One region of the Arthrobacter sp. efr-133-R2A-63 genome, then DNA from elsewhere that is predicted to be linked to it. Evidence: predicted binding sites of a transcription regulator. Region 1 holds the regulator's gene; the other holds the start of a gene.
The links. Region 1 encodes HrcA, which represses chaperone genes, less so after heat shock. Its sites were predicted from a motif close to TTNGCACTCGNNNNNNNCGAGTGCNAA; they were not measured.
Positions count from the first base shown of each region.

Region 2: a site for HrcA is predicted at 3,886-3,912, ahead of groES (co-chaperone GroES). Genes of this name have one in related genera too.

Region 1 covers NZ_JARVRG010000017.1:52,965-62,457, forward strand. Annotated here, with positions in the region: gene ybeY (rRNA maturation RNase YbeY) at 1-457, opposite strand, end outside; gene QRN45_RS08365 (PhoH family protein) at 454-1,542, opposite strand; gene QRN45_RS08370 (GerMN domain-containing protein) at 1,964-2,851, shown strand; gene QRN45_RS08375 (16S rRNA (uracil(1498)-N(3))-methyltransferase) at 2,865-3,641, opposite strand; gene dnaJ (molecular chaperone DnaJ) at 3,644-4,774, opposite strand; gene hrcA (heat-inducible transcriptional repressor HrcA) at 4,841-5,854, opposite strand; gene QRN45_RS08390 (DUF3097 domain-containing protein) at 6,042-6,899, shown strand; gene QRN45_RS08395 (DUF4870 domain-containing protein) at 7,003-7,416, shown strand; gene hemW (radical SAM family heme chaperone HemW) at 7,471-8,700, opposite strand; gene lepA (translation elongation factor 4) at 8,779-9,493, opposite strand, start outside.
Region 2 covers NZ_JARVRG010000053.1:12,830-26,642, reverse strand. Annotated here, with positions in the region: gene QRN45_RS20425 (acyltransferase family protein) at 1-1,502, opposite strand, end outside; gene groL (chaperonin GroEL) at 1,748-3,358, opposite strand; gene groES (co-chaperone GroES) at 3,444-3,740, opposite strand; gene QRN45_RS20410 (hypothetical protein) at 3,960-4,370, opposite strand; gene QRN45_RS20405 (THUMP-like domain-containing protein) at 4,448-5,686, shown strand; gene QRN45_RS20400 (shikimate 5-dehydrogenase) at 5,714-6,532, opposite strand; gene ykgO (type B 50S ribosomal protein L36) at 6,583-6,705, opposite strand; gene QRN45_RS20390 (GTP-binding protein) at 6,788-7,948, opposite strand; gene QRN45_RS20385 (glutamate--cysteine ligase) at 8,117-9,268, shown strand; gene tsaD (tRNA (adenosine(37)-N6)-threonylcarbamoyltransferase complex transferase subunit TsaD) at 9,302-10,429, opposite strand; gene rimI (ribosomal protein S18-alanine N-acetyltransferase) at 10,426-10,866, opposite strand; gene tsaB (tRNA (adenosine(37)-N6)-threonylcarbamoyltransferase complex dimerization subunit type 1 TsaB) at 10,911-11,582, opposite strand; gene tsaE (tRNA (adenosine(37)-N6)-threonylcarbamoyltransferase complex ATPase subunit type 1 TsaE) at 11,582-12,157, opposite strand; gene alr (alanine racemase) at 12,184-13,389, opposite strand; gene QRN45_RS20355 (carbohydrate kinase family protein) at 13,461-13,813, opposite strand, start outside.

The sequences.
Region 1 (9,493 bases):
TGGGGGCATCCTTGCCAAGGAACGCGGACAGCAGCTCACGCTGCAGGCCGAACATCTCTTCTTTTTCCTCCGGCTCGGCGTGGTCGAAACCGAGCAGGTGAAGGATTCCGTGCGTGCAGAGCAGGAGCATTTCATCCTGCGTTGAATGACCGGCGTTGCGCGCTTGGACCTCGGCCACTTGCGGGCAGATGGCGATGTCGCCCAGCATGCCCTGCGGGGCCGGCTTGCCCGGTGTTCCCGGCGTCAGCTCGTCCATCGGAACAGACAGGACATCGGTGGCGCCGGGTTCGTCCATGAGCTCGATGTGGAGTTTTTCCATGGCGGGTTCGTCCACCAAAAGGATGGAGAGTTCGGCCTGGGGGTGAATGTAGAGCCGCTCGAAGATGAAGCGTGAAAGCGTCACCAATTGTGCCTCGTCCACCTGGACGCCGGACTCGTTGTTGACCTCGATGCTCATCGGTGTTCTCCCCGTTTGTCGTGGATGGGCGTGTGCTGGGCACGCACCCGGTGCTTTTCATCCCAGATGCTGTAGGCGGACACGATGTCGGCAACGAGCCGGTGCCTGACGACGTCGGACGCGTCGAGCATCGTAAAGTTCACGCCATCGATCCCGTTGAGGATTTCCTGGACGATGCGCAGCCCGGACGTGGCGCCGAAAGGCAGGTCCACCTGGGTGATATCGCCCGTCACGACCATCTTCGAGCCGAAGCCCAGGCGGGTCAGGAACATCTTCATCTGCTCTGCGGTGGTGTTCTGGGCTTCATCGAGGATGATGAACGCGTCGTTGAGCGTGCGGCCGCGCATGTAGGCAAGCGGTGCCACCTCAATGGTCCCGGCCGCCATGAGCCGCGGGATCGATTCCGGGTCCATCATGTCGTGCAGGGCATCGTACAAAGGACGGAGGTACGGGTCGATCTTGTCGCTCAGCGTTCCCGGCAGGAAGCCGAGGCGTTCCCCTGCCTCGACGGCAGGCCTGGTGAGGATGATCCGGCTGACTTCCTTGAGCTGCAAAGCCTGAACGGCTTTTGCCATCGCCAGGTACGTCTTGCCGGTGCCCGCCGGGCCGATCCCGAAGATCACGGTGTTGTCGTCGATGGCGTCGACATAGTTCTTCTGGTTCAGCGTTTTGGGGCGGATGGTGCGTCCGCGGCTCGAAAGAATGTTGTGGGTCAGGATTTCCACGGGGTTCTGCAGGGACTGGCTGCGCAACAAGGAAACGAGCTGTTGGAGGACGTCCGGTGTGATGACCGTCCCCTTGCCGACCAGGCCGCGGACTTCTTCCAGGAGGCGCATGATCCGGGGAACATCGCTTGACGGGCCGCTGAAGGAGAGCTCGTTGCCGCGCACATGAAAGTCGACACCGGGGAACTGGGCTTCGATGTAGCGCAACGCCTCGTCATGGCTGCCAAGGGTCTGAACCATCTGATCCGAGTTGTCGAAGATGACAACTTCCGTCCGGGCGCCCGGGACAGAGTGCGGGAACTCGGCCGGACCTGTGTCAACGCTGCCGGCCTTGGGCCGCCCGTTCAATGATTCTGTCATAGTGCTGGCCTTGCGGCCTGTGCTCCTCCGGCTTGGTGATGTCCATCGATTTTCTCCGATGTCCGTGTGCTGGATGGGCGCAGGATCGCGGGCCTCGGATTGCTTTCAATCCTACGCCAGCCAGTCTCCCGGATGGTTCCGGGCCGTGCCCGTCGGGGCTGCAGGGCGGCGGATCCGTGCGCTTTGGTATCAACTCGGCATCGACCTCGTATCAATCGGATTGCAGTTCGCCGCCGGAGTATCGAAACGCCAACCGGCGCCCGCGGGACTATGACAAGCTGATTCATGGGCAAAAATGCCCCTGTGCCCGAAACCGGGCGCACGACTCCCCCGCACCACAGCGGCAGAACACGAGCAGGAATCCACCATCACCAGGCCAGCCGTCACTCCACACGGCACTCGCATCCGGAAACGTTCCGCCATGCTTGTGACCGCCTTGACGGCTGCCATGTTCCTGTCGGGTTGCATCGCAGATCGCACGGGACAGGGTTCCACGACGCCGATCCCCACTCCGACAGTCGCCCTGCAGGCGGCCCCCGACAGCAATGCTCCGCTCGAAACGACGCAGGCCTCGAACAAGATCCCTGTGTATTGGATCGGCCGCAGCGACACTGACACCTTCCTGTACCGCGAATTCCGTGACAACCCGGGCAACGAGAACCCCATCACCACAGCCCTGCGGATCATGATGTCCCAGAAGCCGTTGGATCACGACTACTTCACGCCGTGGCAGAATCCGAGCAGCCTGGCGACCACGATTTCCGGTAAGAACGTTGTCACGGTGGATGTTTCCCGTGACGCGTTCAATTCCAATCTCGACGGCGGGATGGCGCAGCGGGCGATCCAGCAACTCGTCTATACCGCCACTGCCGCGGCAGCGAGCTCAGGCCTCATTGATGCCGGACAGCAGATCAAAGTGGCCATCCTGGTGGACGGGCACACAGACTATATGGCGTTCGGGCAGGTCAAGCTGGGCGACCCCATGGTCCGCGACGCCACCGTGGTGGCACCCGTGTGGATCATCGACCCGCAGGAGGACCTGACCTTGCCTGCCGGTCCGGTCAAGTTCAATGGTCGGAGCACGGACCCCTCGAAGAAACTGCACTGGCAAATCCTTCGGGAGAACTCAAACGGCGACAAATCGTCCTACTTGGCCGGGCAGACCACCGCTTCGACCGTACCGGGACAGGGTGGCGTCTTCAGCCTCACCGTGGGGCTCGGAGCCGGCCGCTATGAATTGCGGGTCTCCTTGGTCGGTCCCAACGACGCCGACGTCGCGACGGATACCCGCTCCTTCAACGTCCGCTGATCGAGGGGTCTTCCTACCAGCGCCCTAGAATGTCGCTGGCCAGTACGACGGCGGCAGGACCCGCCGTCGACGAGCGAAGCACGTGGTGGCCCAAGAGCGCGGTGACGGCGCCGACGTCGCTAAGCTTGGTCACTTCGCGCGGTGAAATGCCGCCCTCCGGGCCGACGATGAGCAGGACTTCCCGCCCCGCGTCGGTGTCCTCGCCGGAAATCCCGCCGCGCCAATTCTCCAGGACGTCGCGCAAGGGACGTTTCGCGTCCTCGTGAAGGATGATCGCCAGGTCAGCCGCGGCTACCGCCGCAGCCAGCCCGGAGCCGTCGACGGCGGCACGCACCTCGGGAATCCACGCGCGCCGCGCTTGCTTGGCGGCCGCGGTGGCGACGGATTGCCACTTCGCGTGGGCTTTGGCGGCCCGGTCGCCCTTCCAGCGGACGATGGAACGCTCGGCCTGCCAGGGCACGACGGCGTCAATACCGAGTTCCGTCGCCGTCTCGACGGCAAGCTCGTCACGGTCGCCCTTCGCCAGCGCCTGGACCAGCACAAGCCGCACGGCCGGGCGGCCTTCCTCCTGGACGGCGGAGGCAAGGACGGTCAAGGTACCCTGCCCGGATCCGGCCACGGTGCCCGTGAGCCGCTTACCCGCACCGTCGGCGATGTCGACCGCTTCGCCGATTTCCAGGCGCTTGACCGTGACAGCGTGCCTGGCTTCGGCGCCGTCGAGCACGAAAGTGTCACCGGTGCCGAGTCCGTCCAAGGTTCCGGCAGCGGTGAAGAATACGGGGTTGCTCACCGCTACAGGTTACCGAGCTTGTCCCGCAGCTTCGCGAACATACCGCCGCTGGCCACGAGCTTGCCCTCGGTGAACTGCTCTCCGCGCAATTTGGCCAGTTGGCGGAGCAGGTCTTCCTGGGCGGCGTCTAGCTTGCCGGGCGTCTCCACATGCAGGTGCACCTTGAGGTCTCCCCTGCCGTAGCCGCGCAGGTGGGTGACGCCCAGCCCGCGAAGGGTGATGACTTCGCCGGACTGGGTGCCGGACTTGACGTCGATCTCCTGGGGGCCGTCGAAGGTCTCAAGCTGCAGTTCCGTGCCCAATGCCGCGGCGGTCATGGGAACACTGAGCGTTGCATGAAGGTCGTCGCCTTCACGAAGGTAGGTGGAATCGCCGTTTACCCGGATCTCCACGTAGAGGTCGCCGGGAGGCCCGCCCGCAGGACCTGCTTCGCCTTGCGACGACAGCTGGATGCGGGTTCCGGTGGCGACGCCGCCCGGCACCTTGACGGTCAGCGAACGGCGGCTGCGGATGCGGCCCTGGCCGTTGCATTCATTGCAAGGATCCTTGATGATCGAGCCGAAACCTTCGCACGATCCACACGGTGCCGCGGTCATGACCTGGCCGAGGATCGAGCGCACGGCCCGCTGGACCTGGCCCGAGCCGCCGCAGATGTCGCAGCGCTCCGGGTGGGTGCCCGCGCGGCAGCATGAGCCCTCGCACGTGGGGCAGATGACAGCAGTGTCCACCTCAAGCTTCTTGTTGACGCCGAAGACAGCCTCGCGCAAGTCGATGCGCACACTGATGAGGGCGTCCTGCCCGCGACGCATACGTGATGCGGGCCCCTGCATGCCGCCACCTCCTCCGCCGAAGAAGGTGTCGAAGATGTCCTGGAACGCGAATCCCTGGCCTGCGTAGCCGCCGCCGAAACCGTTGTCCGTCCCGTTCTCGTTGCCTGTGGCGTCGTAGACGCGGCGCTTCTGGGGGTCGGAGAGGACCTCGTAAGCGTGGGTCACGGCTTTGAATTCCTCCGCAGCGCCGGCCCCGGGGTTCACATCGGGGTGGAGCTTACGTGCAAGCTTGCGGTAGGCCTTCTTGATCTCCTCGCCGGTTGCTTCCGACGAGACGCCCAGAACGTCATAGTGACTGCTCAAAGTCGGTATCTCTTCCTTTATTACGGGTACACTGCGTTTCTTGCGGGGCGGTTCCAGCCGAAGCCGTCAACCGCCCAGAATGCGGGAAAGGTAGCGTGCGACGGCCCGGACGGCCGCCATGGTGTTGGGGTAGTCCATGCGGGTGGGTCCAAGAATGCCGATCTTGGCGCTGCTGCCCGGACCGTAGCCCGTGGCAACCACCGAAGCCTCGGAGAGGCCGTCATAGGGGTTTTCGCGGCCGATGCTCACCGTGACTCCCCGGGGGTCTTCCGCCATGTCCGACAGCAGCCGCAACATGACCACCTGCTCCTCGAGCGCTTCGAGGACAGGGCCGATGCTCAGGGGGAAGTCCACGTTGGAGCGGGCCAGGTTGGCCGTGCCGGCCATGACCATGCGTTCGTCGCGGCTCCGGTCGGCGAGCCTTTGGAGACCGTGGGCAAGGGCGCCTGCAAGGTTCCGGAGCGCCGGCGGGCACAAGGCCACCACCGAGGGCAGGACTTGGGACATGAGGTCGAGCTGTGAGCCAGCAATGCTTCCAAGGAATCGCGCGCGCAACGTCATGAGCTCTTCGTCGGCAGTGTCCGCTGCTGCGTGTACAACGCCTTGTTCCACTTTGCCCGAATCCGCGATCAGCACTACCAGGACCTGGCGCGGTGCCAAAAGGACAAACTCGATGTGCCGGACGCGTGCGCGGCTCAGGTGGGGATACTGGACGACGGCGACCTGGTTGGTCAGTTGGGACAGGAGCCGGACCGTGCGCTCCAGGATGTCCTCGACGTCGTCGGGGCCCTCAAGCAACGAGTGGATGGCCCGGCGCTCGGCAGCCGACAGCGGCTTGACCTCGGAAATGCGGTCCACGAACAGGCGGTAGCCCTTGTCCGTGGGGATGCGGCCTGCACTGGTGTGCGGTGCCGCAATGAGGCCTTCCTCTTCCAAGAGGGCCATGTCATTGCGGATGGTGGCGCTCGACACTCCCAGATGGTGCCGTTCGACCAAGGCTTTGGAGCCGACAGGCTCGCGGGAGTGAACGTAGTCCTCCACGATGGCGCGTAGCACTTCAAGCTTGCGTGGTTCGCTCACTGCCCACCTCCATTCAACAACCGGTACTTCTACAGTTAGCACTCAACATGCCCAAGTGCTAACAAGTCTAGTATGAGCCACCTCGTTGTTAGCATTGGTACCGCTCGCGGCGAACATGATGCCCGCGCGGTCCTGCGGAATTCCAAGGACCGTGACCGATCCCTTAGCGCAAAGTGGTGTGAAGACCGTGTCTTACGACAATTGGGGCCCGCAAGACCTCTCCTCGCCGGCCAAGCGGCAACTGCCTGAAGTGCCCGTTGAACGCGGAATGGTGCTCGAGGACGTGCAGTCCGGTTGGGTCGGGGCCGTGACCAGGGTGGAGAAGTCCGGAGGCATGCACATCGTGGTGCTTGAGGACCGGCGGGGAAAAGCGAAATCGTTCCGGCTTGGTTTCGGATTCCTGCTGGAGGGGCAAGCGGTGAAGCTCCTCCCGCCGGTGCCGCGCGGGGCGGCCGCAAAGGGCGGATCCCAACCGGGCAGGACGGCGTCGGGTTCCGTCCGGGTGGCCGGCCAGCGGGCCCAGGTCGCCAAGGCAAGCCGGATCTGGGTGGAAGGCAAGCACGACGCCGAACTTGTGGAAAAGGTCTGGGGAGACGATCTGCGGGTGGAGGGCATCGTCGTCGAGCCCTTGCACGGCGTGGACGATCTCAAGGCGGCCATCGCCGCCTTCTCCCCCGGCCCTGGCCGCCGGCTCGGAATCCTGGTTGATCACCTGGTGCCGGATTCGAAGGAGTCGCGCATCGCTGCCGACGCCATGACGTTGCCGGGCGCCAAAGGAAACGTCCTGATCGTCGGTCACCCGTATGTGGACGTCTGGCAGGCAATCCGGCCCAAGGTGCTGGGGATCGAACAATGGCCGACCGTAGCGCGCGGCACGGATTGGAAGACCGGCATCCTCAGGTCGTTCGGTTGGCCGCACGAGACGGCCGAAGACGTGGGACTGGGTTGGCAGAGGCTTCTGGGCGCCGTCCATAGCTACGCCGACCTGGAAGCGTCTTTGCTGGGTCGCGTGGAGGAAGTGATCGATTTCCTGACCGTCGCATGATGGTTTGGATGCCTCCGGGCCCGGACGTGGTCGTCCGATCCCGTGCCGAGCAAGTATTCTGGGACAGCAACACCGCACCTATAGCTACTCGAAGGAAGAAACTGTGGCAGACAACGCTCCTGACGATCGGGACGGCACCTCGGGCCAGTCCCAGTACCACGGCGTTCCTGCCAACGCGCTGCCCTTGACCGCCTCGGAAGACCGGCAGTGGGCAACCTTGGCGCACTTCGGCGGGATCCTTGGCTGCGTGCCTTCGCTTCTGATCTACCTGATCTTCCGCGAACGTGGTCCGTTCACGGCCCAGGAATCAAAGGAAGCCCTCAACTTCACTTTGCCGCCGACGATTGCCGCGGTGCTCGCCAACATTCTCGTCTTGCTCCCGGTGGTGGGAAACCTGTTCGCGGTCCTTGCCACGGGAATCTGGGTCGCGGTGACCTGCTTCTCGGTGTCCGCTGGAATCCGCGTCAACCACGGACAGCCGCACCGCTACCGCTTCAACCTGCGCTGGATCAAGTAGCCGTTCTTCGCGGGTGCCTATGACGGTTCGCGCGCCCGCCGTCCGCGCCGGACGTTAGTCCGGAAGGATCCGGCGGACCACGGCATCTGCGAGCAGCCGGCCCTTGAGGGTCAGGACCAGTCGTCCTTGGAAGGCCGCTGCGGGTTCAACCAGGCCGTCGGCAATGAGGCCTGCGACGGCGTGACGGCCCACTTTGTCGAGCGCGTCGACTTGAAGCCCGGTGCCGAGCCGCGCCTCCAGCATGATGCGTTCCACTTCCCGGGTTCCGGCGTCGAGCGTTTCGCGTCCAGCGGCCGGTGAGGCCCCGCTACCAAGCCTGTTGGCATAGGCGGTGGGGTGCTTGACGTTCCACCAGCGGACGCCGCCCATGTGGGAATGCGCACCGGGCCCGATGCCCCACCAATCGTCTCCCCGCCAGTAGGCAAGGTTGTGTTTGCACGCCTGTTCGGGAGTGCGGGACCAGTTGCTGACCTCGTACCAGTCCAGCCCTGCGGCGCTGATCAGGTGGTCGGCGAGTTCGTACTTGGCGGCGTGGTCGTCGTCGTCGATCCCGGGAACTTCTCCGCGCCGGATCTGTGCGGCCAGCTTGGTGCCTTCTTCCACAATCAGCGCATAGGCGCTGATGTGGTCCGGGGCGTAGGACAAGGCGGTCTCCAGGGACGCCTGCCAATCAGCCATGGACTCACCGGGAGTGCCGTAGATGAGGTCGAGGCTCACGGCAAGGCCGGCGTCGCGCGCCCACTGGACCACCAAGGGGACCCGGCTCGGTGTGTGCGTGCGGTCCAGGACTTTGAGCACATGAGGTACCGCCGACTGCATGCCGAAGGAAATCCGCGTAAAGCCGGCGTCGGCGAGCAGCCGGAGGGACTCCGGCGTCACGGAGTCCGGGTTGGCTTCAGTGGTGACTTCGGCTCCCGGTTCCAGGCCCCAGCGCCCGACGGCGGCCGTCAGGATGCGTGCCAGATCTTCAGCAGGGAGCAGGGTCGGGGTGCCGCCGCCGAAGAACACGGTGCTCAGGGGGCGCTGCGGCAACCCGGAGCCATCCATGGCCCGGACGGCGAACTCCACTTCCGAAATGGCAGTAGCAGCGTAGGCGTCCTGGGAAGCGCCGCCGCCAAGCTCCGTGGCCGTGTAGGTGTTGAAATCGCAGTAACCGCAACGCACGGCACAGAAGGGTATGTGGACGTAGAGTCCAAACTTCCGTGAATCGACGCCGTCAAGCACTTGCGGCGGCAAAAGGCCATCCGCAGGTGCCGGATCCCCGAGGGGAAGAACGCTAGGCACAGACGTCCCCTCGTGGCTGTCCTGTACGCACCGCTACAGCGTGCGCCGGTCCCGCAGTGTTCCGGGCGAACAGCCGCATTACTTCCTGGCCTTGTCCTTGGATTCGTCGGTGGTCAGGGCGGCGATGAAAGCTTCCTGTGGAACTTCCACCCGGCCCACCATCTTCATGCGCTTCTTGCCTTCCTTCTGCTTTTCCAGAAGTTTGCGCTTACGGGTGATGTCACCGCCGTAGCACTTGGCAAGGACGTCCTTGCGGATGGCGCGGATGCTCTCACGGGCGATGATTCGCGAACCGATGGCTGCCTGGATGGGCACCTCGAACTGCTGGCGGGGAATGAGCTCGCGCAACTTGCCCGTCATCATGACGCCGTAGGCGTAAGCCTTGTCGCGGTGGGTGATGGCGCTGAAAGCGTCAACCTGCTCGCCCTGGAGCATGATGTCCACCTTGACCAGGTCGGCGACCTGCTCGCCGTCGGCCTTCCAGTCCAGCGAACCGTAGCCCCGGGTCTTGGACTTGAGGATGTCGAAGAAGTCGAAGACGATCTCGGCCAGCGGCAAGCGGTACCGGATTTCCACGCGATCCTCGGAAAGGTAGTCCATGCCGCCCATAACGCCGCGGCGGCTCTGGCACAGCTCCATGATGGCGCCCACAAACTCATTGGGCGCCAGGATGGTGGCCGACACCATCGGTTCGCGGACTTCGGCGATCTTGCCGGTGGGGTATTCGCTCGGGTTGGTGACGTGCAGGACCCGCTTGTCCTCCAGCGTGACCTCATATTCCACGTTGGGAGCA
Region 2 (13,813 bases), on a different contig from region 1:
TCGGCCACCGGAGCCACCGCGGCCAGCCATTGCTCCGCGTGGGAGTCGCCGAGCACCAGAATGGTCCGGCTGGATTCGGCCGGCTGATTGTTTTGAAGGCAAACCCCTTGGAGGAGTTTGGACGAAGGCACCAGATCTCCCGAGCATTTGCTGGGTAGATTTGCCCAGTCCTGGGCCAGCTTTTCAGCGGTGGGAAGCAGGACAGCGCTGGGACTCACTTCGTTGACGTAGCCGGGCACCAAGGCAGCGGCTCCAGGGTTGTCCTTTTGGGCTTGGTCCATGGCGATTTTGGCGGTCACGTTCTGCTGCACCGTGAAACCGATCAACGGCACTATCGCGATAGTGAGGCAGGCGACGATCGCGACGGCGGCACGTCGCCGGTTCACTTCGGGCCACTTCCATTCCCTGAACGGCTTCTCGACGAACTTGGTCGTCAGGAAGGCCAGAACCAACGCGGTGGCAATGATGACGGTCCCGGAGAGCCAGCCGGCGTGGTCCTTCCCTGTCCAGATGAGGGAGATGACCAGCAACGGCCAATGCCACAAGTACAGTGCATAGGAGTTGTCGCCCAGGCGAACGAGGGGCCGGGAGCTGAGGATCCGGTCCACTCCGAATCGGCTGCCGGTCTGGCCCGCGGCAATGATGCAGGCGGCCGCCAGGGTCGGCCAGAGCGCCACGAAGCCAGGGAACGCCGTCTGGACCTGGAGCACGATCCCGCAGCTCAGCATGGCGATAACGCCGACCCACCCCATCACCACGCGGACGTTCTTCGAGATCTTCACCATCGGCAGGACCAGGGCAGCCAGTGTTCCGAGGGCGAACTCCCACAGCCTGGCGAAAGTATCAAAGTAGGCGGTGGTCTGGTTCGACGCCGTGGCAATGATCGAGTAGGTGAGCGACACCAGGAAGATCAGCCCGAACACATACGTCAGGGCGACCCTGTAGCGGAGGGCGTACTTTCTGCAGACCAATGCGGCGATCGCGAAAATGACCGGCCAAAGGATGAAGACCTGGCCCTGGATCGAAAGGGACCAGAAATGCTGGAGGGGACTCGCTTGGCTGCGGTCGGCAGCGTAGTAGTTGACCGCTTCCCGCTGGAGGAGCCAGTTCTGGACGTAGAAAAGGGAGGCCCAGACCTGGTCGACCAAGGCTGCCCACCGGGTTTTGGGGAGGACCACGAAGATGGCGGCCAAAGTACCCAGGAGAACCACGACGGTTGCCGGAAGCAGCCGCCGGAACAAGTGAAGCCAATGCCTCAGCAGGTCCATGGGCCGGTGCTGCGCATAGCGGTTTGTGAACTGCAATGTCATCAAGAAGGCGGACACCAGAAGGAAGACGTCTACGCCACCGGAAACCCTGCCGAACCACACGTGGTACGTAACCACCATGAGCACCGCGAGGGAGCGCAGGCCTTGAATTTCAGGGCGAAAGTTCGGCTTTCTTCCGGTGCCACTGGAACGACGTTGCTCCTTGGTAGTAGCCGTCGTTTGCGCAGTTGACACAACAATGCCCCTCAATGACCTAGATCGAACCATAAATCTTACTGATTCGTAATAACAAGTGCCAATCGAAAATCCATTCGAGAAGCATCCATCACTCAATTAGGTCATGCTTGGCTGGACGTTGACATGGCGAATACCGAGTGCCAACTGTGGGCTCGTCCATGCCGCGACGAAGGTAGCCGGGAGCCAAACGCAGGAGGCCCGGCCCCCAACGGGACCGGGCCTCCTGCGTCGGACAACCAGGATTAGTGGCTGTGGCCTGCGTGCTCGTCTTCTTCGGCCGGCTTCTCGACAACCAGGGTCTCGGTGGTGAGAACCAGGGCTGCGATGGACGCGGCGTTCTGAAGCGCGGAGCGGGTGACCTTGACGGGGTCGATCACGCCGGCGGCGATCAGGTCCTCGTACACGGCGGTCTTCGCGTTGAAGCCATGGTTGTCTTCCAGCTCGGCAACCTTGGCGACGACGACGTACCCGTCGAAGCCAGCGTTCTGGGCGATCCAGCGAAGGGGCTGGGTCAGGGCTCGGCGGACGATCCCAACGGCGGCAGCCGCGTCGCCTTCCAGTGCCTTGACGGCAGGGTCCTCGTCCAGTGCCTTGAGGGCGTGGATGAGGGCTGAACCGCCGCCGGAGACGATGCCTTCTTCAAGGGCAGCACGCGTGGAGGACACTGCGTCCTCGATACGGTGCTTCTTTTCCTTGAGTTCGACCTCGGTGGCTGCGCCGACCTTGATGACGCCGATGCCGCCGGCAAGCTTTGCAAGCCTTTCCTGCAGCTTTTCCCGGTCCCAGTCGGAGTCGGTGCGGGTCAGCTCGGCACGGATCTGGGCGACGCGTGCTGCGACGTCCTCGGGTGTGCCGGCGCCGTCAACAATCGTGGTGTTGTCCTTGGTGACGGTGATGCGGCGGGCACTGCCGAGCACCTCGAGGCCAACCTGGTCCAGGGACAGGCCGAGCTCCGGGGAGACTACCTGTGCGCCGGTCAGTGTGGCGATGTCCTGCAGCATGGCCTTGCGGCGGTCGCCGAAGCCCGGTGCCTTGACGGCGACGACGTTCAGGGTGCCGCGGATACGGTTCACGATCAGCGTGGACAGCGCTTCGCCGTCGATGTCCTCAGCAATGATGAAGAGCGGCTTGGCGGCCTGCAGGGCCTTCTCGAGGAGCGGCAGGAATTCCTGCAGCGAGGAGATCTTGCCCTGGTTGATCAAGATGAGCGCGTCCTCCAGAACAGCTTCCTGACGTTCCGCGTCAGTGACGAAGTACGGGGACAGGTAGCCCTTGTCGAACTGCATGCCCTCGGTGAGGACCAGTTCGGTCTGCGTGGTGGAGGACTCTTCGATGGTGATGACACCATCCTTGCCGACCTTGCCGAAAGCCTCGGCGAGGAGCTCGCCAACCTCATCGCTCTGGGCGGAGATCGCGGCGACGCTGGCAACCTGCGTGCCTTCTACTTCGCGGGCGTTCTCCAGGAGGCGGGCAGCCACGGCCTGGACGGAAACCTCGATGCCACGCTTGATTTCGCCCGGGGCGGCTCCAGCGGCAACGTTGCGCAGGCCTTCCTTGACGAGGGCCTGCGCAAGCACGGTGGCCGTGGTGGTGCCGTCGCCTGCGACGTCATTGGTCTTCGTTGCGACTTCCTTGGCCAGCTGCGCGCCAAGGTTCTCATACGGGTCGTCGAGTTCGACTTCGCGGGCGATCGTCACGCCGTCGTTGGTGATGGTGGGAGCTCCCCACTTCTTGTCCAGAACGACGTTGCGGCCACGCGGGCCAAGGGTGACCTTGACGGTGTTGGCGAGCTTGTCAATGCCTGCTTCGAGCGAGCGACGGGCAGCGTCGTTAAACGCAAGCTGCTTTGCCATGGTTGTGTCCTTTCAAGACGGAAAACCCGCACCGCTGATTCGACCGGAAAAGTCCGACGTGATCTGCGATGCGGGATCCAGGGAATTACTTAACGACGATCGCCAGAACGTCGCGGGCGGACAGAACGAGGTATTCGTTGCCGCCGGTCTTGACTTCAGTTCCGCCGTACTTGGAGTAGATGACGACGTCGCCAACGGTTACGTCGACCGGAACCCGGTTGCCGTTGTCATCGAAGCGGCCGGGGCCAACTGCAACAACTTCGCCTTCCTGCGGCTTTTCCTGTGCAGTGTCCGGGATGACCAGGCCGGAAGCCGTGGTCTGCTCTGCTTCGAGCGGGCGGACAACAATGCGATCCTCGAGAGGCTTAATGGAGACCGACACTCGGATCTCTCCTTTACGTGAGGTAGTACATGGACTATCAAACCAGGGGTGCCGTGGCGGGCTTACCGTCGTCGCGGTGCCGGTAAGTGCCTGGCGGCATTAGCACCCGCCTAGGGAGAGTGCTAATCAAGACTCTATGTAAGCATTAGCACTCGGTCAAGGCGAGTGCCAGAATTCCGTCACGGGTGAACACCCGGAGCGCCGCTTCCGGTCGGAAGCTCATTGCCCGGCGAGGTCGTCGAAGTCGACATCCTCGCCGTCGTCGTACTCTTCCGCCGGCGCGGTTCCGCGGTTCAGGTACAGCACCACGCCGCTCGCGAGCGCGACGACGCCGAACACCACCAGCCCGACGATCGCACCGATGCGCGCACCGGAATAGGTGTCCCGGATCTCCCGGGCCTCGTCAGTGGCGTCCTGGACGCTCTTTCCGGTCATGGAGTAGGTAGCTGCATTGAAGGAATCGAGGAAGAAAATAATGATCAAGAGAGCGATGCAGACAACGGCAATCAAAGCACCGACGATAAGCGCCGGGCGGGCATACTTGGAAAGATTTCCGGCGAAGGGACGTCTATCGGGGACAGAGGGAGAACCATTGGCGTCGTCAGGCTGGCGTACTGGGTTGTCTTCCATGGCATCAACCCTATCCGCCCGAGTGCTCCCGGATCCCCCTCCACCCCGTATGACAGGCGAGCACTAGGCTAGTTCCCATGGCTGACACACCCCAGGACCACATTGCCCCCTTGCTGACAACCGAGGGTTGGGAACTCCTGGCATCCTTGGGACCGTACCGCGACGGCGAAGCGTTGGCCCTCAATGCCCGCCTGCGCAAGGACGGCCACTCCCCCGGGCTGGTGGCCGCCGTCCTCACCCAATCCAGGCTCCGCACCCGGGCCGAGGCCAAGTTCGGCGAATTCGCCCGGCAGATGCTCTTCACCCAAGCCGGCCTGGAGCAGGCCACCCGGCTCAGTGTGGCAGCCAGGCACGCCGAGCGTTTCGCCAAGGCGGGCACGCAGCACGTCGCGGACTTGGGCTGCGGGCTCGGAGCCGACTCCATGGCCATGGCCTCGATGGACATCAAGGTCACCGCCGTGGAACTGGATGAGACCACCGCGGCGTGCGCCACCATCAACCTCATGCCCTTCCCGCATGCGTCAGTGGTGCACACTGACGCTACGTCCGTGCCCCTCGACGGGGTCGACGGCGTGTGGCTCGATCCGGCGCGCCGCACGACGTCGTCGTCGGGGACGAAGCGTATCTGGGATCCGGAGGCGTTCTCGCCGCCGTTGTCCTTCGTTGAATCGCTGGCCGCTACCGGAAAGTCGGTCGGCGTCAAGATGGGTCCGGGGATGCCGCACGAATCGGTTCCGGGCGGCTGTGAGGCGCAGTGGGTCTCGGTGGGAGGGGACGTCACCGAAGTAACGCTGTGGTTCAACGACGTCGCCCGTCCCGGCATCCGTCGTGCGGCACTGGTGCTCGGGCCGCAAGGCGCAGCCGAGATCACCAGCGGCGAAGATTTCGACGGCGGCCCGGTGCCCGACGTCGGACCGGTGGAGGGGTACCTCTATGAACCGGACGGCGCGGTGATCCGCGCCGGACTGGTGGCCGACGTCGCACTCCGGCTGGGCGGGCACCTGGTGGACCGGCACATCGCCTACATTTGCGCTCCGGAGCTGGTGGAGACCCCATTCGCGCGCGCCTACAAAGTCCTGGAGGTCATGCCGTTGAACGTCAAGGCCCTCAAGGCCTGGGTGAAGGCCAACGGCATCGGTGTACTGGACATCAAGAAGCGCGGCACATCCGTCACCCCCGAGGAACTGCGGAAACAATTGCTGCCGGCCGGAAAGGGCTCGGCGAAAGGCCGCGGCAACAAGACAGCCACCCTGGTCCTCACGAGGATCGGCGAGGAAAAGGTGGCTGTTGTGGTGGAGCCGGCAGCGGCCGACTAGGTTACGCCAGGCCGGCCCCGCGGCGCCCTACTGGGCCCGCGTGAACTCTTCGGCAGCGGCCACTTGCTCCGGAGTTGGCGTGATGCCGGTGTAGAGCACGAACTGTTCGAGCGCCTGGATCGTGGCCACCTCGGCACCGCTGATGACGGTCTTTCCTGCCGCACGGCCAGCCTTGATGAGCGGCGTCTCTGCAGGGAGGGCGACGACGTCGAACACCACCTGCGCGGCCGCGACCGCCGCTTCGGGGAAGGACAGCGAGCCGGACTCGGGTCCGTCGGCCATGCCGACCGGCGTGACGTTGACGATCACGTCCGCGGTCGACTCTCCAACTTCGGCCTGCCAGTCGAAGCCGTAGAGCGCCGCGAGGGATTGTCCGGACTTCTCGTTCCGCGCAACCACCGTGACGCGAGAGAATCCGGCGTCGCGGAAGGCTGCCGCGGTGGCCTTGGCCATGCCGCCGGAACCGCGGAGCAGCACAGACGACGCCGGGTCGATCGCGTTGCGCTCGATCAGCTGGGCGATCGCGGTGTAGTCGGTGTTGTAGGCCGTGAGTACCCCGTCGTCGTTCACGATCGTGTTGACCGAGTCGATAGCGGCGGCCGATGCGTCCATGCGGTCGACGAGGGCGATGACGTCCTCCTTGTACGGCATTGAGACGGCGCAGCCGCGGATGCCCAGGCCGCGCACGCCGGCGATCGCGTTCGGGAGGTCAGCGGGAGCGAAGGCTTTGTAGATCCAGTTCAGGCCGAGCGCCTCGTAGAGGAAGTTGTGGAAACGCGTTCCGTTGTTGCTCGGCCGGGCAGAGAGTGAAATGCAAAGCGTCATGTCTTTGTTGAGGATCGGCATAACGGGGCTTCCTTCGCGTAGCGGGTTCTCTGCCCAGCCTAGACGGGGAGCTAGCCTTGGCGCGCCTTGAAGCGCGGGTTCAGCTTGTTGATGACAAAGGTGCGGCCTCGCCGACGCACCACTTGCGCGCCGGGAACCTTCTTGAGGGCACGCAGCGAATTCCTGACTTTCATGGGGTTCTCCTTCTCGGGTTGTGACTTGGTTGATGGCGGCTTTGTTCCGCCGCGGCTGCAGCCCGGCTACCCTATGGTCCGGCTACAGGGTGGATTCGAGTTCGAAAGGGTCCTCGAGTCCGGCGAAGCCGAGCCGCATCTCCGCTTCGCTCAGCGCACATCCGTCCAGAAGTGCGCGGATTTCGGCTGCGTCGAGGTCTTCCTCCCGTCCGGTCACGGCGAGCACCGTGCCCCGGTCGCCGAAGCGGGGATGCCAGTCGAGGACAGCGTCGACGTCGGGGTGCGCCTTTCCGTGCTGCGGGCCTTCGCCGCCGGGGACGGGCCCGGCACCAGCGTCCGCGAGCCACTCGCCTGTGCTCTCGAGCCAAACGCGCGGCCCGATTCCCTGCACCGCGATCCGGACTCTGGCAGCCGAGGCAATCCACAAGCGGCCCCTCATCCAGTGGGATCCCTCGGCCAACCTGGGCAGCGCCTGCTGGAATCGAGCCGGATGAAGGGGGCGTTCCACTTTGTGGAGCACGGTCCGGAAACGCCCCGACCCTTGCTCGAGCGGAACCCGCACGGAACCGCGACGCACCCTTGCGAGGGCCTCGGCGCCGTCGTAGCAGCCGGGCCGGAAGTCGTCGTCGCTGGCGGAAACGGCGGCGTGCGGCGCAAGCTGCCCAAGGAGTTCCAGCCCTTGTGCCCAGGCCTCGCTGGAGTCCGGGCGCAAGCCGGTGAGCTCTGCCTCAAGGCCGGCGTGCACCATGACGGTGTCCGCATGGCCCAGTTCCCCGATGAGGAATTCGCCGCTGGTGCGGTCGTCCTCGGGCATGGCCGTGAAGCCGGATTCGTACAGCGTGTGCTTGTCCCAGATGTGGTCTTCCAGCCCCGAGGGATCGATCGCCAACACGGCGTTGTCAATGACGGCGGCCCGTCTCAGGCCTCGCTTGAGTTCCGCCACCGCCATCTCCACGGAGACACCTGGCGGCAAGCCGAGGACGACGTGGTCATGACCGGAAGACTCGAGACGTTCCGCCGTCGGGACAACATCGAGACGGACCGTGCAGCTAAGGCAACCATGTTCCAAGGCGGTTTGGGCTTGCTCCACCAGTTGGCCGTCGCGGAAGATCCTTCGCAAGACAATGGAGCCGTCCAGGAGATCGTGCAGGACTACCACCGAATCTCGATGGGTCCGTCCAAGCCTGGCGACGGCTGCTTCGCGGCATTGGCTGTCCAGGGAACTGACAACAGAAAGATGCATGTTCACTAGCTTATATGCAAATCATTCTCATTAGCAAAAAATGCTTTACCTTCCATGAAATCCGTCCATGCGGTACCGTACCGCCCCTGCATTAGACTTGAGCCAACCGCTGACGGCCCCACGGCGGGCATTGCTCAGGGCGTTTTGGCAAATACCGAGGGGACCCACGTGCAGATTGATTTCGCTTCATCCAGGCAGTCGACCCTGGGGGTGGAATGGGAGCTCGCGCTCGTCAACGCACGCACCGGCGAACTGGTCTCTGTCGCAAACGAGGTGTTGCGTGGCGTGGCGTCGCGTCACCCGGACCTCAACGAAGACGACGAGCATCCGCACATCAAACGTGAGCTGCTCCTGAACACCGTGGAACTAGTCACGGGCGTGTGCAACACCGTCAAGGAAGCCAAGGAAGACTTGGCCCGCTCGCTGCAGGCTGTCAGGGAAGTCACCGACCCCATGGGCGTGGAACTTTTCTGCGCTGGCAGCCACCCCTTCAGCCCGCCGCAGCTTCAGCCCGTCTCGGACAAAGAGCGCTATGCCAAGCTGATTGACCGGACCCAATGGTGGGGACGGCAAATGGTCATCTACGGAGTCCACGTCCATGTCGGCCTCGACCGGAGGGACAAGGCGCTCCCCATCCTCGACGGGTTGGTCAACTACTTCCCCCATTTCCAGGCATTGTCCGCTTCAAGCCCGTTCTGGGGTGGCGAAGACACCGGCTATGCGTCACAGCGCGCCCTGATGTTCCAGCAACTGCCCACGGCCGGATTGCCATTCCAGTTCCCCAGTTGGGCCGAATACGAGTCCTATGTCCAGGACATGTTCACTACCGGAGTGATCGACACCCTGTCTGAAATCCGCTGGGACATCCGGCCAGTGCCGAACCTGGGCACTATCGAGATGCGCATTTGCGATGGCCTCGCCACGCTCGAGGAAGTCGGCGCCGTTGCGGCCCTGACCCAATGCCTGGTGGACGAGTTCTCCACGATCCTGGACAACGGCGGCAGCATTCCGACCATGCCGCCGTGGCATATCCAGGAAAACAAGTGGCGTGCGGCCCGTTACGGCATGGAGGCGATCATCATCCTCGACGCCGAAGGCAACGAGCAGCTCGTCACTGATCACCTGAAGGAAACGCTGCTGCGCCTGGCGCCCATCGCCGAGAAGCTGGGTTGCTCGGCCGAGCTGGCCGACGTCGAGAAGATCATCGCCCGCGGAGCCGGCTACCAGCGCCAGCGCCGGGTCGCTGCCCAGCATGACGGCGATCTTCACGCGGTTGTCCAGGATCTCGTGGAGCAAATGCGGTCCGTTCTGACCGCCTAGCGCTGCTGTCCGGCCACCGGCAGGGTCCCGCGCCTACACCGAAACCGTGGTCACCGGCAGGGAGGAATCCGGAGCGAAGGCAACGCCGCTGGGACCGATTCCGGCCATGATGAGCTGCGAGCCCAGTGCAGCGACCATGGCTCCGTTGTCGGTACACAGTGACAGCGGCGGCACATGCAGGGTGATCCCCGCCGCGCCGCAGCGTTGCCCTGTCAGTTCACGGAGCCGGGAGTTGGCAGCGACGCCACCACCCAGCAGGAGATCCGTGATGCGGTTCTCCTTGCAGGCCAGCACAGCCTTGGACGTGATGACGTCCACCACCGCCTCCTGGAACGCGGCGGCGATATCGGCAACGGGAACGTCCTCGCCCCGGGCTTCGAATTGTTCGACACAGCGCGCGACGGCGGTCTTGAGCCCGCTGAAGGACCAATCGTAGCGGTGGGGTCCCGGTTCCTCCGCGGTCCCCATGTACTTCGGTTGCGTCAGGCCGCGCGGGAAACGGATGGCCTTGGCGTTGCCGTGCTTGGCGACTTTGTCGATGGCCGGTCCGCCCGGGTAGCCAAGGCCCAGGAGCCTGGCGACTTTGTCGTACGCCTCGCCTGCGGCGTCGTCGATGGTGGAGCCAAGCATCTCGACGTCGTCGGTGATGCTGCGGATGCGCAGGATTTCGGTGTGTCCGCCCGAAACGAGCAGCGCTCCGAGATTTTCCGGCAGCCGAGCGCCTGAACCGAGTCCCCCCGTGCCGCCACCGGCACCGTCAAGGAGCCCGACGCCGACGTGCGCCACCAAGTGGTTGATCGCGTAGAGCGGCTTGCCCGTGGCAACAGAGAGCGCCTTGGCCGCGCAGACGCCCACCATGAGCGCGCCCGCCAAGCCGGGTCCGGAGGTCACGGCGATGGCGTCGATATCGTCCAGCGCCACCCCCGCTTCGTGCAAGGCCTCCTGCAGCGTGGGAACAAAAGCGTCCAGGTGCGCGCGCGAAGCGATCTCCGGAATGACGCCGCCGAAACGGACGTGCTCATCCATCGAGGAAGACACCGTGTTGGTCAGTAGCGTGGTTCCGCGGACGATCCCGACGCCGGTTTCGTCGCAGGAGGATTCGATCCCCAGCACGAGCGGCTGGACGGTGCCGGGCTGGTTCACGTGGCCGGGGTGGTTCATGCCGGTATTCCTTCAGTCAATGTCAACCTCATGATGAGGGCGTCCGTGCCGTCGCGGTAGTACCGCCTGCGCACGTGGATCTGCTCGAAGCCGAACCGCACGTACAGTGCCTGCGCTCGTGGATTGTCCGCGCGGACCTCCAGGAGCACTTCCACCGCGCCCCGCCGTCGGGCCTCTTCGATCAGTTCCGTGAGGATGGCGGAGCCAATTCCCCTGCCTTCGAATTCGGGCACGACGGCGATTGTCTGGACGTCCGCGATCGGCTCGATGCACATGAGCCCGGCGTAGGCCACGATCTTTCCGTCGGCTTCGGCCACGACGTAACGGCGGGTATCTATCTGGGCAAGTTCGTCGAAGAACATCTGCATCGGCCACGCGTCCACCGGGAAGAGCCGGCGCTCGAGGACCTCGACCGCGGTGACGTCGTCAGGGGTCATGTTACGCAAGGTCACGCCGTCGAGCTTGAATTGGTATGTGGGGTTCACAAGGCACGCTTCCTGGGGCCGGGCACTTGCGCGTCGGATTCCCGCAAATACAAGGGTGTGGAGTCCGGCAGCTTTTCGCCCGCTGTGAGCAAGGCCATGGCGAACTGGCCCAACGAGGCTGCGTCGGGCTGGGTGGTGCTGAATTCCCCGTTCGCGTTGACGACATCCGCGTAGATGCCGCCGCCGGCGCCGAAGACCGGTAGATCGGGCAACTCCGAGGCGAACCCGACGTGCGGACCGTCCACGAGTTGCGGAAGTTGGCCTTCCGTGAGCGTGTAGCGCGCCCAGTAGACCTCCTTGCGACGGGCGTCCGTGGCCACCAGGAACTCTGCCTGCGCCTCTGTTGACTCTGCCACTTCCAAAGCGATCGCATCCAGGCTCATGAGCCCGAAAAGAGGCTTGTTCCACGCAAACGCCAAAGTGCGGGCGGTCGCAATCCCCGAGCGAAGCCCCGTGAACGGCCCGGGGCCGACGCCGGTGACGATGAGGTCGAGGTCTGCACCGCTTACGCCTGCGTCGCCCAGGAGTTTCTCGATGCCTGGCGCCAGGACTTCAGCGTGGCTGCGGGTGTCCTCCGTGGCGAAGGATTCCACCACGCCCTCCATGGCATCGTCCGAGATGAGTGCCGCACTCGCCACGGCCGACGTATCAATGGCCAAGATCAGCATCAGGCGTTCTCCTCCAGTATTTCGGGCACGGCGCTCCAACGAGGGCCAAAGCCGCGGAAAACGATGGTGCGGGGTTCGTCGTCGTCTTCGGGGTCGAAGTCCAGTACGGCGTCGTGGCCCGCCTCCGGGCGGGTTACCGCCGCCTCCGCTCCCCCCACCGTCCGGTGCATCTCGATGTCCAGGCGGCTATCCGAAAGGTGTTCCACGCGCTCCCGCCCCCATTCGACAACCGTCACGGAGCTGTCCATGGTGTTTTCGAGGTCGATGTCGTCGATTTCCGCGGCGGACCCCAGCCGGTAGGCATCGACGTGGACCAGGTCGGGACCGCCGGGGCGCGGCCCGTCCGGCAGGTTCGGGTGGATGCGCACCAGGACGAACGTAGGTGAAATGATGCCTGCCCGGACACCCAGTCCTTCGCCGAGTCCCTGCGTGAAAGTGGTCTTGCCGGCACCGAGTTCGCCTGTCAGGACGAGCAGGTCACCGGGCTCAAGGACCCCGGCGAGCGCCGAACCCAAAGCATGCGTCTGCTCCGCCGTCGCGACCTTGACCGTCCGTTCCCACAAGGCCTCAGTCAACGGGGCCTTACTAATCGACGGCCCGCTCACCGGGCATCCGTCCCCGGGATCTCATTGATGTAGATGCGAGGCACGCGCGGGCTGATGCGCGTGACAATCTCATAGTTATTGGTTCCCGCCGCGGCGGCCCAGTCGTCCGCCGTCGGGCCGTCGCCGGCGCCGTCACCGAACATGACGGCTTCGGCACCCAGCCAGCCGGCTTCGTCTGTTACCGGCTTCCCCAGGTCGATGACCATCTGGTCCATCGCGATGCGGCCGACCACGGGGTAGTTGACTCCGTTGACCCGCACCGGTCCGCCGGTGGCGATGCGCGGCACGCCGTCCGCGTAGCCGAGGGGGATCAGGCCCAAGGAACTCTCGCTGGACGTCCGGTAGTTGAGGCCATAGGACACCCCCTGGCCTTCGGGCACCCGCTTGCAGTTGGAAACGAGGGTGCGCACCGTCATGGCGGGGCGCAGGCCGAGTTCCGCCGAGCTTTGTCCTTCGAAAGGTGACAGCCCGTAGAGCCCGAGCCCGACGCGGACGAGGTCGAAGTGGGCATCCGGGCGCGACAGCGTACCGGGCGTGTTGGCCAGGTGCCGGACTTCGGTGTCCACTCCGGCGTCCTCCGCCACGGCAATCGCTTCCCGGAAGGCTGCCAACTGTTCATCGGTCTCGGGACGGTGGGGCTCATCGGCCACAGCCAAGTGCGAGAAGATGCCCACCACGCGCAGCAGGCCCTCGTCCTGGTACTCCATGGCCTGGCCCACCACACGGTCCCACTGGGCGATCGTGGAGCCGTTGCGCCCCAGGCCGGTGTCAACCTTGAGGTGGATGCGGGCCGGGCGTTCCTGCTCGCGTGCCGCGGCGACCACCGCGTCCAGCTCCCAGCCGGAAATCCCGACGTCGACGCCGGCGGCAACCGCCGCTTGGAAGTTGCTTTGGCTGGTGTGCAGCCAGGCCAGCATGGGGGCGTCTATTCCAGCAGCACGCAGCGCCAAAGCCTCCGAAATGTGGGCAACACCGAGCCAGCGGGCGCCGGCTTCGAGGGCTGCCCGCGCCACCTGCACCGCGCCGTGGCCGTAGGCGTCGGCCTTGACCACGGCCATGACGCTTGCGGGCGAGGCAATGGCCACGAACTGGCGTACGTTGTGCCGGATGGCGTCCAGGTCAATGACGGCTGATCGTTCGAGGACCGTTGCCGAACCCGATCTTTTCAAGGGCTCGAAACTGGCAGCTGCTTCGTAAGTCACCCTCACGATTCTAGTGCCGCGACGACATGCGGGTTGACTGGAGCGGGCGGGTTGACTGGGGTGGGCGCCGCTCAAGCATCCGAGTTGTGGGCGATCGTGGCCGTCGCACGACGTTGGGCCCCGGGCGGGACATCCCCCACAATGTCCTCGAGGAAGGCGAACCGTTTGAGCCACTGGCTGGACTGCCGCTCCCGCCGGGCGTTGGCGCGCTGCCACCAATCGGCGATGTCTCCCCAACCAGGTGCAGCCAGCGAGCCGCCCACTTCCTGTACCGCCAGCGAGGCACATAGATTGGCAAAACGGAGCCGGTCCCCCAAAGGCCATCCGGCGAGGCAGCCCACAACAAACGCCGCACCGAAGCAGTCGCCCGCACCGGTGGGGTCGTACGCCGTCACAGGAAGGGACGGCACCCACTCCTCCTCAC